One region of the Shinella sp. S4-D37 genome, then DNA from elsewhere that is predicted to be linked to it. Evidence: predicted binding sites of a transcription regulator. Region 1 holds the regulator's gene; each other region holds the start of a gene.
What was found. The regulator PhoB, encoded in region 1, activates phosphate uptake and scavenging genes when phosphate is short. The targets are predictions, from matches to a motif close to TGTCATNNANCTGTCAT.
Positions count from the first base shown of each region.

Region 2: the regulator PhoB is predicted to act here: its motif matches at 1,879-1,895, upstream of AB3G45_RS17225 (DUF47 domain-containing protein).
Region 3: the regulator PhoB is predicted to act here: its motif matches at 1,697-1,713, upstream of AB3G45_RS15640 (ceramide glucosyltransferase).
Region 4: the regulator PhoB is predicted to act here: its motif matches at 1,314-1,330, upstream of AB3G45_RS15045 (UDP-2,3-diacylglucosamine diphosphatase).

Region 1 is NZ_JBFNXL010000005.1:3,300,558-3,303,762, reverse strand. It holds gene pstB (phosphate ABC transporter ATP-binding protein PstB) at 9-824, shown strand; gene phoU (phosphate signaling complex protein PhoU) at 867-1,595, shown strand; gene phoB (phosphate regulon transcriptional regulator PhoB) at 1,616-2,299, shown strand; gene AB3G45_RS23680 (GcrA family cell cycle regulator) at 2,440-2,976, opposite strand.
Region 2 is NZ_JBFNXL010000005.1:2,009,089-2,012,293, reverse strand. It holds gene AB3G45_RS17235 (hypothetical protein) at 1-131, shown strand, start outside; gene AB3G45_RS17230 (anion permease) at 203-1,210, opposite strand; gene AB3G45_RS17225 (DUF47 domain-containing protein) at 1,210-1,854, opposite strand; gene AB3G45_RS17220 (hypothetical protein) at 1,979-2,530, opposite strand; gene AB3G45_RS17215 (TrkH family potassium uptake protein) at 2,639-3,205, opposite strand, start outside.
Region 3 is NZ_JBFNXL010000005.1:1,697,083-1,700,287, reverse strand. It holds gene AB3G45_RS15650 (NAD(P)/FAD-dependent oxidoreductase) at 1-934, shown strand, start outside; gene AB3G45_RS15645 (cysteine hydrolase family protein) at 1,021-1,566, shown strand; gene AB3G45_RS15640 (ceramide glucosyltransferase) at 1,787-2,938, shown strand; gene AB3G45_RS15635 (TetR/AcrR family transcriptional regulator) at 2,946-3,205, opposite strand, start outside.
Region 4 is NZ_JBFNXL010000005.1:1,574,502-1,577,706, forward strand. It holds gene AB3G45_RS15040 (NADP-dependent malic enzyme) at 1-1,173, opposite strand, end outside; gene AB3G45_RS15045 (UDP-2,3-diacylglucosamine diphosphatase) at 1,410-2,246, shown strand; gene AB3G45_RS15050 (MFS transporter) at 2,330-3,205, shown strand, end outside.

The sequences.
Region 1 (3,205 bases):
TCGATCCTATGAACATGATGTCAGAAGCAGCAGTCGAGAAAGCGCTGGACAAGAAAATGAACGACATTTCCTACAAGATGATCGGCAAGGACGTGTCGGTCTACTACGGCGACAAGCGCGCCCTCTACGACGTCAACCTGAACGTCCGTGAAAACACCGTGACGGCGCTCATCGGCCCGTCCGGCTGCGGCAAGTCGACGTTCCTGCGCACGCTGAACCGCATGAACGACACGATCGACGGCTGCCGCGTCACCGGCCGCATCACGCTCGACACGGACGATATCTACGATCCGGCGATCGACGTCGTGGAGCTGCGCGCCCGTGTCGGCATGGTCTTCCAGAAGCCGAACCCGTTCCCCAAGTCGATCTACGAGAACGTCGCCTACGGCCCGCGCATCCACGGCCTTGCCAAGACCAAGGCCGAGATGGACGCCATCGTCGAGCAGAGCCTGCAGAAGGCGGGTCTGTGGAACGAGGTGAAGGACCGCCTGCAGGAAGGCGGCACCGGCCTTTCCGGCGGCCAGCAGCAGCGCCTGTGCATCGCCCGCGCCGTGGCGGTCAGCCCGGAAGTCATCCTGATGGACGAGCCCTGCTCGGCGCTCGACCCGATCGCCACCGCCAAGGTCGAGGAGCTGATCCACGAGCTGCGCGCCAACTTCACCATCGTCATCGTGACGCACTCGATGCAGCAGGCGGCCCGCGTTTCGCAGCGCACCGCCATGTTCCACCTCGGCAACCTCGTGGAGGAGAACGACACCGACAAGATGTTCACCAACCCGGACGACCAGCGCACGCAGGACTACATCATGGGCCGCTTCGGCTGACGCCCCGTCTTACCTGAACCCGAGCGCATCAAGGACAAAGCCATGTCATCGACCCATATCGTCTCCATCTACGACGAAGAACTGAAGTACCTCTCCCGCCGCATCTCCGAAATGGGCGGCACCGCCGAGCAGATGGTCGCCGATTCCGTCCGCGCCCTCGTCACGACGGATGCGGCGCTGGCCCAGAAGGTCATCTCCGAGGACGTCATCCTCGACACGGCCGAACGCCAGATCAACGACAAGGCGATCGTCACCATCGCCAAGCGCCAGCCGATGGCCGCGGACCTGCGCGAGATCATGGGCGCGATCCGCATCGCCGCCGAGCTGGAGCGTGTCGGCGACCTCGGCAAGAACACCGCCAAGCGCGTCATCGCCGTGCAGAGCTCGGGCATGCCCCGCAAGCTCACCCGCGGCCTGGAGCATCTTGCCGAACTGGCGCTGATGCAGCTGAAGGAAGTGCTCGACGTCTACGCCACCCGCTCGATCGAGAAGGCGAAAGCCATCCGCGAGCGTGACGATGAGATCGACGCGATCTACACCTCGCTGTTCCGCGAACTCCTGACCTATATGATGGAAGACCCGCGTAACATCACGCCCTGCACGCATCTCCTGTTCTGCGCCAAGAACATCGAGCGTATCGGCGACCACGCGACCAACATCGCCGAAACCATCTACTACATGGCGACCGGCTCGCAGCCGGAGGGCGAGCGTCCGAAGGACGACACCTCGACCTCCGTTGTCGCGGCCGGCGTTGCCGACGCGTCCGAGTAAACAGAGTAGGGTTCAGCTTCATGGTGCCCAGAATTGCCGTCGTGGAAGACGAGGAGGCGCTTAGCGTCCTCCTCCGCTACAATCTGGAAGCGGAAGGTTTCGAGGTCGATACGATCCTCTCCGGTGACGAGGCCGAGATGCGCCTGCAGGAGCGCATGCCGGACCTCCTCATCCTCGACTGGATGCTTCCGGGCGTCTCCGGCATCGAACTGTGCCGGCGCCTGCGCCAGCGCCCGGAAACCGAGCGCCTGCCGATCATCATGCTGACGGCGCGCGGCGAGGAGAGCGAGCGGGTGCGCGGCCTTGCCACCGGCGCGGACGACTATGTCGTAAAGCCCTTCTCGACGCCGGAACTCGTCGCCCGCGTCAGGGCGATGCTGCGCCGGGCCAAGCCCGAGGTGGTTTCGACCGTGCTGCGCTGCGGCGATATCGAACTCGACCGCGAGACCCATCGGGTCCATCGCCGCACCCGCGAGGTCCGCCTCGGTCCGACGGAGTTCCGCCTGCTGGAGTTCCTGATGACTTCGCCTGGCCGCGTCTTCTCGCGCTCGCAGCTTCTCGACGGCGTCTGGGGGCACGACATCTATGTCGACGAGCGCACCGTCGACGTGCATGTCGGGCGCCTGCGCAAGGCGCTCAACTTCGCCAACATGCAGGACGTCATCCGTACGGTCCGCGGCGCCGGTTATTCGCTGGAAGCCTGAGCGAACGGGATTCCTCCCAAGGACGGAAATGGGCCCTCAGGGGCCTGTTTGCGTTCCGGGGTGCCGTCCGCCCCTCATCCCGCGTCCCAAACGAAAACAGGCCCTTCCGGGCCCGCATCGCATGTTCTGCCGTGGAAAACCTACCGCATCCGGCGGCGTTCGGCCGAGGGCTGGTAGGCGAGGCGCTGGTGGTAGGTGCAGTAGGGCGAGTTGTCCGGGGACTCGTTGCCGCAGAAATGGAAGTCGTCGTTGAGCGGGTCGCCGATCGGCCACTTGCAGGTGCGCTCGGTGAGTTGGGTCAGCTCCAGCCGCCGCGACATCGGCACGACCACGTTGTTGCCGTTGGCCGGAACCGGAAGGGTTTCGACCTGGGCTTCGAAATCGACGTCGATCTCTTCCTTGGCAATGGTGTTGCCGGTGGGACGGACGACGGCGCGGGCGGCGACGGGGCGGGCTGCGAAGGTCGACGGGCGCGGCGTCGCCGGGGCCGGACGCTTCGGGCGGGCCGCGGCCTGGGTGCCGCCGGCCTTGGCGCGGCCGGGCAGGTTCAGCCGGTGCACCTTGCCGATGACGGCGTTGCGGCTGACGCCGCCGAGCTGCGCCGCGATCTGGCTCGCGCTCAGGCCCTCGCTCCAGAGCTTCTTGAGTTTCTCAACGCGCTCGTCTGTCCAGTTCATGTTTTCGTCTCCGCTCGGCGCCCAGGATGCGGGAATCCCTCGTCGTGCTCCGGACGGGTCCGGAACCTGAGCGCCCTAACTCTCTTGCTGACTAGTTCCGCCGCATGCAGTCTAGTAATTGGTCCTTAACCTAGAGACCGGGGGACTCTGTGACAAGAGTCGCTGGAATCCGGGCGAATCGATTTCGGAGTTTTCCCCAACTTGCTGGTCGGGTGTGACTCGATAGAGA
Region 2 (3,205 bases), 1.3 Mb from region 1:
GCTTTGCCGCGCGGCCCTTCGCCATCGACGATGCCTCGGGCGCGACGCGATCCGACGCGTTCGACTTCCTCGCCTCGCAGGACCACGGCCACGCGGTCCACGCGGTCAAGCATGTGCCGGACCTCTTCTGAGCCGGCTTGAGACGACGTGACGAAAAACGGCGGAAGCGGCAGCGCTTCCGCCGTTTCCGTTTGCGGTCACCTCAACCGGCGATGGCGTCGATGACGAGGTAGAAGAGGGCGGAGATCGCGGCGGCGGACGGCAGCGTGACGATCCAGGCGACGACGATGTTGCCGGCGATGCCCCAGCGCACGGCCGTGACGCGCCGCGCGGCGCCGACGCCGATGATCGCGCCGGTGATCGTGTGCGTGGTGGAGACCGGGATGCCGAGCCAGGTGGCGGCGAAGAGGGTGATCGCCCCGCCGGTTTCCGCGCAGAAGCCCTGCATCGGATTGAGGCGGGTGATCTTGGAGCCCATCGTGTGCACGATGCGCCAGCCACCCATCAGCGTGCCGAGCGCCATGGCCGCCTGGCAGGTGATGACCACCCAGAAGGGGACATAAAACTCCCCGCCGAGATAGCCCTGCGAATAGAGCAGCACGGCGATGATGCCCATGGTCTTCTGCGCGTCGTTGCCGCCGTGGCCGAGCGAATAGAGCGAGGCCGAGACGAACTGCATGACGCGGAAGGTGCGGTCGACGGCAAACGGCGTCTGGCGCACGAAGAGCCAGGAGACGACGAGCACGAGGATCAGCGCGAGCAGGAAGCCGAAGGCGGGCGACAGGAAGATGGCGCTCGCCGTCTTGATGAGGCCGCCCCACACGACGGCGTCGAAGCCCGCCTTGGCAAGGCCCGCGCCCACCAGGCCGCCGATGAGGGCGTGCGAGGAGGAGGAGGGGATGCCGAAGATCCAGGTGACGACGTTCCAGATGATCGCGCCCATCAGCGCCGCGAAGATGACGAGCGGGCTGACGATGCCGGGATCGATGATGCCCTTGCCGAGCGTCTCGGCGACATGCAGGCCGAAGAACAGGAAGGCGATGAAATTGAAGAAAGCCGCCCACATGACGGCATATTGCGGGCGCAGCACGCGCGTCGAGACGATCGTGGCGATCGAGTTCGCCGCATCGTGCAGGCCGTTCAGGAAATCGAACAGCAGCGCGATGCCGACGAGGCCGACGAGCAGCGGGAAGGCGAGGGAGGCGTCCATCAGACGTTCTCGATCACGATACCGCTGATTTCATTGGCGACGTCCTCGAAACGGTCGACGACCTTCTCCAGTTCGCCATAGATCTCGCTGCCGATGATATAGGCCATCGGGTCGGTCTTGCCATATTGCCGGAAGAGGTCCTTCAGGCCCTGGTCGTGCAATTCGTCCGAGCGGCCCTCGACGCGGGTGACCTCCTCGGCGATCGCGCTGAGGCGGCCGGCATGCACGCCCACCTTGTCGAGCAGCGGAATGGCCTCGGCGACGAGATGGGCGGCCTTGACGATGACCTCGCCCATCTCCTGCATGCCGGGCTGGAAGCTCGTCTGCTCGTAGAGGCGGATGGTCTTGACCGTCTTGTGCATCATGTCGATGGCGTCGTCCATCGACTGGATCAGGTCCTTGATGTCGCCGCGGTCGAAGGGGGTGATGAAGCTGCGGCGCACGGCGAGCAGCACTTCCCGCGTGATGTCGTCGGCCTTGTCTTCCAGTTCGACGATGCGGTTGCAGTGTCTTTCCATCTCCGGCCCGCCGGCAAGGAGCGCCTGGAGCGCCTCGGCGGCGCCGACGACGGTGCGGGAATGTTGCTCGAAGAGATCGAAGAAACGATCCTCGCGCGGCATGAGTTTGCGAAACAGCGAAAGCATGGGTGCCCCTTACGTGGCTGGGGTTGTCATGCCGCTGTCATAATTGACCGCCTATCCGCTGAAAAGCGCTGATTCGCGCTTGTCACAATTCTGTTGCAGTTGCGGTAAACGGGCCGCGGCCCGCTCAGGGAACGATCTTGAAGGGCTGCTCGCTGATCGCGACCGCCCCGCTTGCCGCATCGCGGAAGCGATAGCGCAGCACATAGTCGCCGGCCGGCGGGCCGCTGAGATTGAGCGTCAGCTTGGCGAAGACCTCCTGGTTGCGCACGCTGCCCTTGAAGTCGAAGGAGCCGAAGGCCTTCTGCTCGGCCAGCACCGTGCCCTTCGGGTCGAGCAGTTCCAGGTCGACGGTGAAATGCGATTCGAGCAGTCCGCCGTCGGCCGGCCGCCAGGTGAGGCCGACCGGCTCGACATAGGAGATCAGCGCCTCGCCGGCCTTGAAGCTTGCCTCCGGCCGCACCGCATACATGCCGTAGCCTTCCGGCGCCGCCGAGACGAACACGGCCTTGCCGATCGAGAAGGGCAGCGTGGCGGCGAAGGCGCCGAAGGCGTCGCGGATCGTGGTGTGCGCGCCGACCGTGTCGCCGGCAGCCGCCTGCTCCTCCGCCTTCCTGGCCGCGTCCGCAAGCGGGCCGGCAAGGGCGAACGTGGGCGCGAGCGCGGCGATAAAGGCCATTCGCAACAGGGACTTCGACACGAACATTCCGTCTTCCTCCAGCCGGTTGGTCGGCAGGATGCGAAGAAGCATGGCAACAGTCAAGAACGCCGTCCGCGTCGCCCGCAATCAGCTCTTCCAGAAGAGCGGGGTCAGGATGACGAGCACGGTCAGGATTTCGAGACGGCCGAGCAGCATCAGGAGGGAGAGCACGTAGAGCGCCGCGTCGTGGAAACCGGCGAAGGTGCCGGCCGGCCCGATCGCCTGCGTGACGCCGGGGCCGACATTCGACAGCGAGGTGGCAGCGGCCGAGATCGCCGTCAGGACGTCGTAGCCCATCAGGCCGAGCAGGATCGCCCCGAGCGCCGAGATCGCGACATAGGTGATGAAGAACAGGAAGACGCTGCGCTGGAAATCGGCGTCGACGGTCATGGAGCCGTAGCGCACGGCATGGATGCCGTCCGGATAGATCAGCCGGTAGAGGCCGGTGCGGATGAAATTGAACAGGATGATCAGGCGATAGGCCTTGAGGCCCCCGGACGTCGAGCCCGAACAGCCGCCCATGAAGGTGGCGACGAAGGCGAGCGCCACGATGAAATGGCCCCATTGCGTATAGTCGTCGCTGGCAAAGCCCGTCGTCGACAGGATGGATGCCACGGTGAAGAAGGAATGGGCCAGCGCCTCGTGGAAGTTGAC
Region 3 (3,205 bases), 1.6 Mb from region 1:
AGCCCGCCGCGCCTGGCAGCGCTCGGCCCGCGCCGTCGAGCGCCTCAGCGAGACCGTCGCCGATCTCGGCCTGTCCTGCGGCTTCGCGCGCAAGCAGACGCTGTTCCTCGCCGGCGACGTCTATGGCCACAGGGCCCTTGCGGCCGAGGTCGAGGCCCGCCGCGCCGCCGGCATCGCGGCCGATTATCTGGACGCCGCCACCCTTGCCGAACGCTTTTCCATCCAGCGCACCGGCGCCATCCTCAGCGATATCTCCGCCGCGGCGAACCCGGCCCAGATGGCGGCCGGCATCCTGCGCGCGGCGATGGCGCGCGGCGTGGAGCTTGCCAGCCCGCTCGAAATCACCGACCTGCGCGCGACGGGCGACCGCGTCTTCCTGGCGACTTCCGACGGCCGGATCCTGTCTGCCGGCCATGCCGTGTTCTGCTCGGGCTACGAATTCCTGGAGGCCGTCGCCGACAGGGAGCACGCCATCGTCTCCACCTGGGCGCTCGCGACGCCGCCCGGCACCCCGCTGCCGCACTGGCTGAAGGACTGCATCGTCTGGGAGGGAGCCGATCCCTACCTCTATCTCCGCCGCACGCGCGACGGGCGACTGATCGTCGGCGGCGAGGACGAGGACAGCGCCGAGGCCTACGCCTCCGCGACGAAGCTGCGGAAGAAGGCGGCGGCCATCCGCCGCAAGGCCGAGGCCGTGCTCGGCCTTGCCCTGCCCGAGCCGGACCATGTCTGGGCCGCCCCCTTCGGCACCACCCGCACCGGCCTGCCGCTGATCGGCCGCGTGCCGGGCCTCGAAAACGTCTTCGCCGTCATGGGCTTCGGCGGCAACGGCATCACCTTCAGCCAGATCGCCGCCGAGATCGTCGCGGCCGAGATCGCCGGCCATGCCGATGCGGATGCCGACCTCTTCGCCTTCCGCGGCCGGCCGGCCTGACGCCGCCGCGGCAAATTCGCCGTTGCGAAATCGCGTCCGGCGGCGGAACCCCCCCCCGCATCAATCGCGAACGCAAGGGAGCCGCCATGAGCAAGCGCGCCATCATCATCGTCGACCTCCAGAAGGACTATCTTTCCTCCGGCAGCTTCGCGCTGACCGGCATCGATGCCGCCGCCGCCAATGCCGCGCGCATCGTCGAGGCCGGGCGTGGCCGGGGCGACCGGATCGTCCATGTCCACCACATTGCCACGGACGCCGCCTCGCCGCTCTTCGCGCCGGGCACCGAGGGCATCCAGCCGATCCCGGCCGTCACGCCGCGAGAGGACGACACGGTCATCGTCAAGAACTACCCGAATTCCTTCCGCGAGACGGCGCTCGACGAGACGCTGCGGGCGGGCGGCATCGAGGATGTGGTGGTCGTCGGCGCGATGAGCGACGTGTGCATCGACGCGACGGCGCGCGCCGCCGCCGACCTCGGCTACAATCTCACGGTGGTGCACGATGCCTGCGCCACGCGCGACAAGGCCTTCGGCGATTCGCGCGTCCCCGCCGCCCAGGTCCACGCCACCATCATGTCGGCGCTGGAATTCGGCTACGGCAAGGTCACCACCACCGCCGACTTCCTGGCGTAGCCCTGAGACGGCAGGGCGATGCCGTCTGGAGTTCGAGATCGCCTTTCCTCCCTTCTCCCCGCCGGGGAGAAGGGGATGTGGCGACGGTTCCTTCCCATACCGCGCGCCGCCAAAACCCATCCAACCCGCCCGTCATTCGCCTGTCATGCGACAATGGTGTCTCTTCCCGCGTGAATGCACCCCGGCGGCCGCGATCCGGCGCCCAGCGGAGTACGCGTGAATGGATACGGCTCAGGCCCTGGCCCTTGCCTCGGGCGCCCTCGTCGCCACCAATCTCCTCAGCATCCTCATCGCCGGCCGGCGGCTGAAGCCGACGGATGCGGCGCCGCCCGAGATCGAGGAAACGCCGCCCGTCTCCGTCGTCATCCCCGTGCGCGGCATCGAGAATTTTTCCGCCGAGACGCTGGAGCGCGCCTTCCGCCTCACCTGGCCGGACTACGAGCTTCTGTTCTGCGTCGCCCATTGCGGCGACCCCATCGTGCCGCTGATCGAGGCGACGGCCGCCGCCCATCCGCATGTCGCCGCGCGCATCCTCGTCGGCGACGACCGCATCGGCGCCAATCCGAAGCTCAACAATTGCGTCAAGGGCTGGCAGGCGGCGCGGCACGACTGGGTGGTGCTCGCCGATTCGAACGTCCTGATGCCGCCGAACTATATCCGGCACCTGATGGGCGGCTGGCGCAGCGATTCGGGCCTCGTCTGCTCGACGCCGCTCGGCTCGCGCCCGGACGGCTTCTGGGCCGAGGTGGAATGCATGTTCCTCAACACCCAGCAGGCGCGCTGGCAATATGCCGGCGAGGCGCTCGGCCTCGGTTTCGCGCAGGGCAAGAGCATGCTCTGGTACAAGCCGATGCTCGATGCCAATGGCGGCATCCAGGCGCTGAATGCCGAGATCGCCGAGGACGCCGCCTCCACCAAGCTCGTCAGCCGGCTCGGCCTCAAGGTGCACCTCGTCTCCTCGCCCTTCGAGCAGCCGCTCGGCCGGCGCTCCGGGCAGGAGGTCTGGTCGCGCCAGGGCCGCTGGTCGCGCCTGCGCCGCGTCACCTTCCCCGCCTTCTTCACGCCGGAAATCCTGCTCGGCGCCGTCCCGCCGCTGCTTCTCATACTCGCGGCGGTGCTGACGGACGATATGCCGCTCCTGCCCGCCGTGCTTGCCGTGCTTGCCGGCCTCTACCTTCCCGAGACCGCCCTTGCCCTGGCCAAGGGCTGGCGGCTTTCCGTCTGGTCGGTGCCGGCGATGATGGTGCGGGACGTCATGATGCCGGCCATCTGGCTGCGCGCCTGGATCGGCGGCGCCATCGACTGGCGCGGCAACACGATGACGATCGGGACGAATGCCTGCGAGCTGAAAGAGGCACCGGCGGGGCCGTAGGCGCCCCTCAGGCGTTGACGCGCAGCCCATCCAGCAGCGTGCGGAACCCCCTGACGGCGCGCTTCGAGGTGTCCTCCGGATCGTCGGACTTGGCGATCCACAGCGCCGCGTGGCTGCTCGCCCCGTTGATCAGCCGGGCGGCCGCCTCCGTGTCGATCTCCGCCATCACGCCGTCGGCCTTCAGCTGCGCGATGCTGCGGCTGAGGGCGGCGATGCAGCCATTGTTGGTCGGCCATTGCGAAACGTCGCCCAGCACGGCCGGCCCGT
Region 4 (3,205 bases), 1.7 Mb from region 1:
CAGGTAGTTCGGGCCGAAGCTCGGCGTGTCGCCGGAATAGGCGCGGGCGGCGACGTCGGAGACTTCCTCGCGCGCGAGAGAGGCGATGGCGCGCACGGCGGCCATCTTCATCTCCTCGTTGATCGTGCGCGCGCCGCAATCGAGCGCGCCGCGGAAGATGTAGGGGAAGCAGAGGACGTTGTTGACCTGGTTGGGGAAGTCCGAGCGGCCGGTGCAGATCATCGCGTCCGGGCGGGCGGCGCGCGCCTCCTCGGGCATGATCTCCGGCGTCGGGTTGGCGAGCGCCATGATCAGCGGCTTTTCCGCCATGCGGGCGAGCAGTTCCGGCTTCAGCACGCCGGCGGCCGACAGGCCGAGGAAGACGTCCGCGCCGTCGATGGTCTCGGAGAGCTGGCGCTTGTCCGTCTCCTGCGCATAGACGCTCTTCCACTGGTCCATCAGGGCCTCGCGGCCCTTGTAGACCACGCCCTCGATGTCGTGCACCCAGATGTTCTCGACCTGCGCGCCGAGCGAGACGAGCTGGTTGAGACAGGCGAGCGCGGCCGCGCCTGCGCCCGAGGCGACGATCTTGGCCTCCGACAGCGCCTTGCCGGCGAGCTCCAGGCCGTTGAGGACCGCGGCGGCCACGATGATCGCCGTGCCGTGCTGGTCGTCGTGGAAGACGGGGATGTCCATCTTTTCGCGCAGCTGGCGCTCGACTTCAAAGCATTCCGGCGCCTTGATGTCTTCCAGGTTGATGCCGCCGAAGGTCGGCTCCAGCGCGGAGACGACATTGACCATCTCGTCGACCGTCGGCGCGTCGATCTCGATGTCGAAGACGTCGATGCCGGCGAACTTCTTGAAGAGCACCGCCTTGCCTTCCATCACGGGCTTGGAGGCGAGGGGGCCGATATTGCCGAGGCCGAGCACGGCCGTGCCGTTGGAGACGACGGCGACGAGGTTGGCGCGCGCGGTGTAGTCGGCAGCGGTGTTGGGATCGTCGCGGATGGCAAGGCAGGGCGCGGCGACGCCGGGCGAATAGGCGAGCGCCAGGTCGCGCTGGTTGCCGAGCGGCTTGGTCGGGTTGATCTCGAGCTTGCCGGGACGGGGGTGGCGGTGGAAGAAGAGGGCCTGCTGGTCGATGTCGCCGCTTGCCGGACCGTCCTGCGTCCGCGATTTGTCACCCGTGCTCATGATGCTCCCTGCCATATGCTGTTTTCGTTGCGACCCTTCGTTCTGCGAAACCGCCGCGCCGTGAAGTTTTCCGAGTCTTCCATAAAGCCGCAATCAGCGGTCTGTGCAATGCCTATTTGCCATCGAAAAAGGCATAGGTGTGTCATCAATCTGAAACAGGAGTCTGGTTTTCAACGGGATGAAAGCCGCCCTTTCCGACGACCACCGCGGCGGCCGGCCACCCGGAGTAAAGACGCATGACTGCGACCCTTGCCGACCCCAATGTCCGCCACTTCCGCACGCTGTTCATCTCGGACGTGCATCTGGGATCGAAGGCGGCCAAGGCGGATTTCCTGATCGATTTCCTGCGGCATCACGAAGCCGAGACCATCGTGCTCGTCGGCGACATCGTCGACGGCTGGCGCCTGAAGCGCAACTGGTACTGGCCGCAGGCCTTCAACGACGTGACGCAAAAACTCCTGCGCAAGGCGCGCAAGGGCACGCGCATCATCTACATTCCCGGCAACCACGACGAATTCCTGCGCGCGTTCCCCGGCACCCATTTCGGCGGCGTGGAAGTGGCCGACCGCATCATCCACGAGGCGGCCGACGGCAAGCGCTATCTCGTGCTGCACGGCGACGAGTTCGACGTCGTCGTGCGCCATGCCCGCGTCGTCGCCTATCTCGGCGACTGGGCCTATGACGCGGCCATCGCCATCAACGTCGTCTTCGCCGCCATCCGCCGCCGGCTCGGCCTGCCGTACTGGTCGTTCTCCTCCTGGGCCAAGCAGCAGGTCAAGACGGCGGTGAACTTCATCGGCGAATTCCAGAAGGTGGTCGTCGAGGAGGCGCGGCGCCACGACGCCGACGGCGTGATCTGCGGCCATATCCACCACGCCGTCATCACCGAGATCGACGGCATCCGCTACATCAACAGCGGCGACTGGGTGGAAAGCTGCACGGCGATCGCTGAGCATCACGACGGCGAGATGGAGCTGATCACCTGGCAGAAGCTGGCGGCGGCGCCCGCCGAGGTGGTTCCGGTCTCGCGCCAGATGCCGGCGATCGGGGTCCGCACGCCGGAGGCGGCGTAAGCCGGCGGCGGGCAGAAATAGCGGATTGGCGTACGTACATCGTCATGCTAGAGCGGTGGGCGTTCCAATCAGGTTCCCCATCCATGAATGCCCCCTCCGGTTTTACCGTGACCGCCGGCGCGCCGCCGTTCTTCGCCGCGCGCATCGCCCTCGTCTTCTGCGCGCCGATGATGGTCAACGGCATCGCGCTGCCGTTCTTTCCGGTCTGGCTGGAAACGCTGTCGATGAGCGATTTCCAGATCGGCATCGTCCTTGCCGTGCCGATGTTCGTGCGCGTCTTCACCGCGCCGGTGGCCGGCATCATCGCGGACCGGCTCGGCGAGCGCTCGATCGTGCTGCTCTGGTCGGGGCTCCTGTCGCTTCTAACGGCGCTCGCCCTGTTTGCGACCGGGTCCTTCTGGCCGGTGCTGCTGCTCTATGCGCTGCAGGGCGCCGTCTATTCGCCCTATGTGCCGATCACCGAGGCGATCATGCTGTCGGGCGTGCGGCGCTGGAATTTCGACTACGGCAGGATGCGGCTCTGGGGCTCGCTCGCCTTCATCGTCGCGACGATGATCGGCGGGTGGCTCGCCGGGCTCTACGGCGGGGCCATGGTGCTGCCGGCCATGGCCGCCGGCTTCGTTCTGACCGTGCTCGGCGCGGTGATCGCGCCGAAGATCGGCAAGCCGCGCCGCCCGTCGCCCATCGCGGCGATCGCCACCATGCCGACGAAGAGCACGCTGCGGCAGGCGGACGTGCAGTTCATGCTGGTCGGCGTCTCGCTGGTCAATGCGAGCCACGCCATGCTGTTCGCCTTCTCGGCGATCTACTGGCAGAAGATGGGGTTCAGCGGCGTCGATGTCGGCATCCTGTGGAGCGCCGGCGTGCTGGCCGAGGTGGTGTTCTTCCTCTTCGCCGTCCAGCTGCGGCGGCGCTTCGATCTCTGGTCCATGATGATGGTCGGCGGCGCCGTGGCGGTC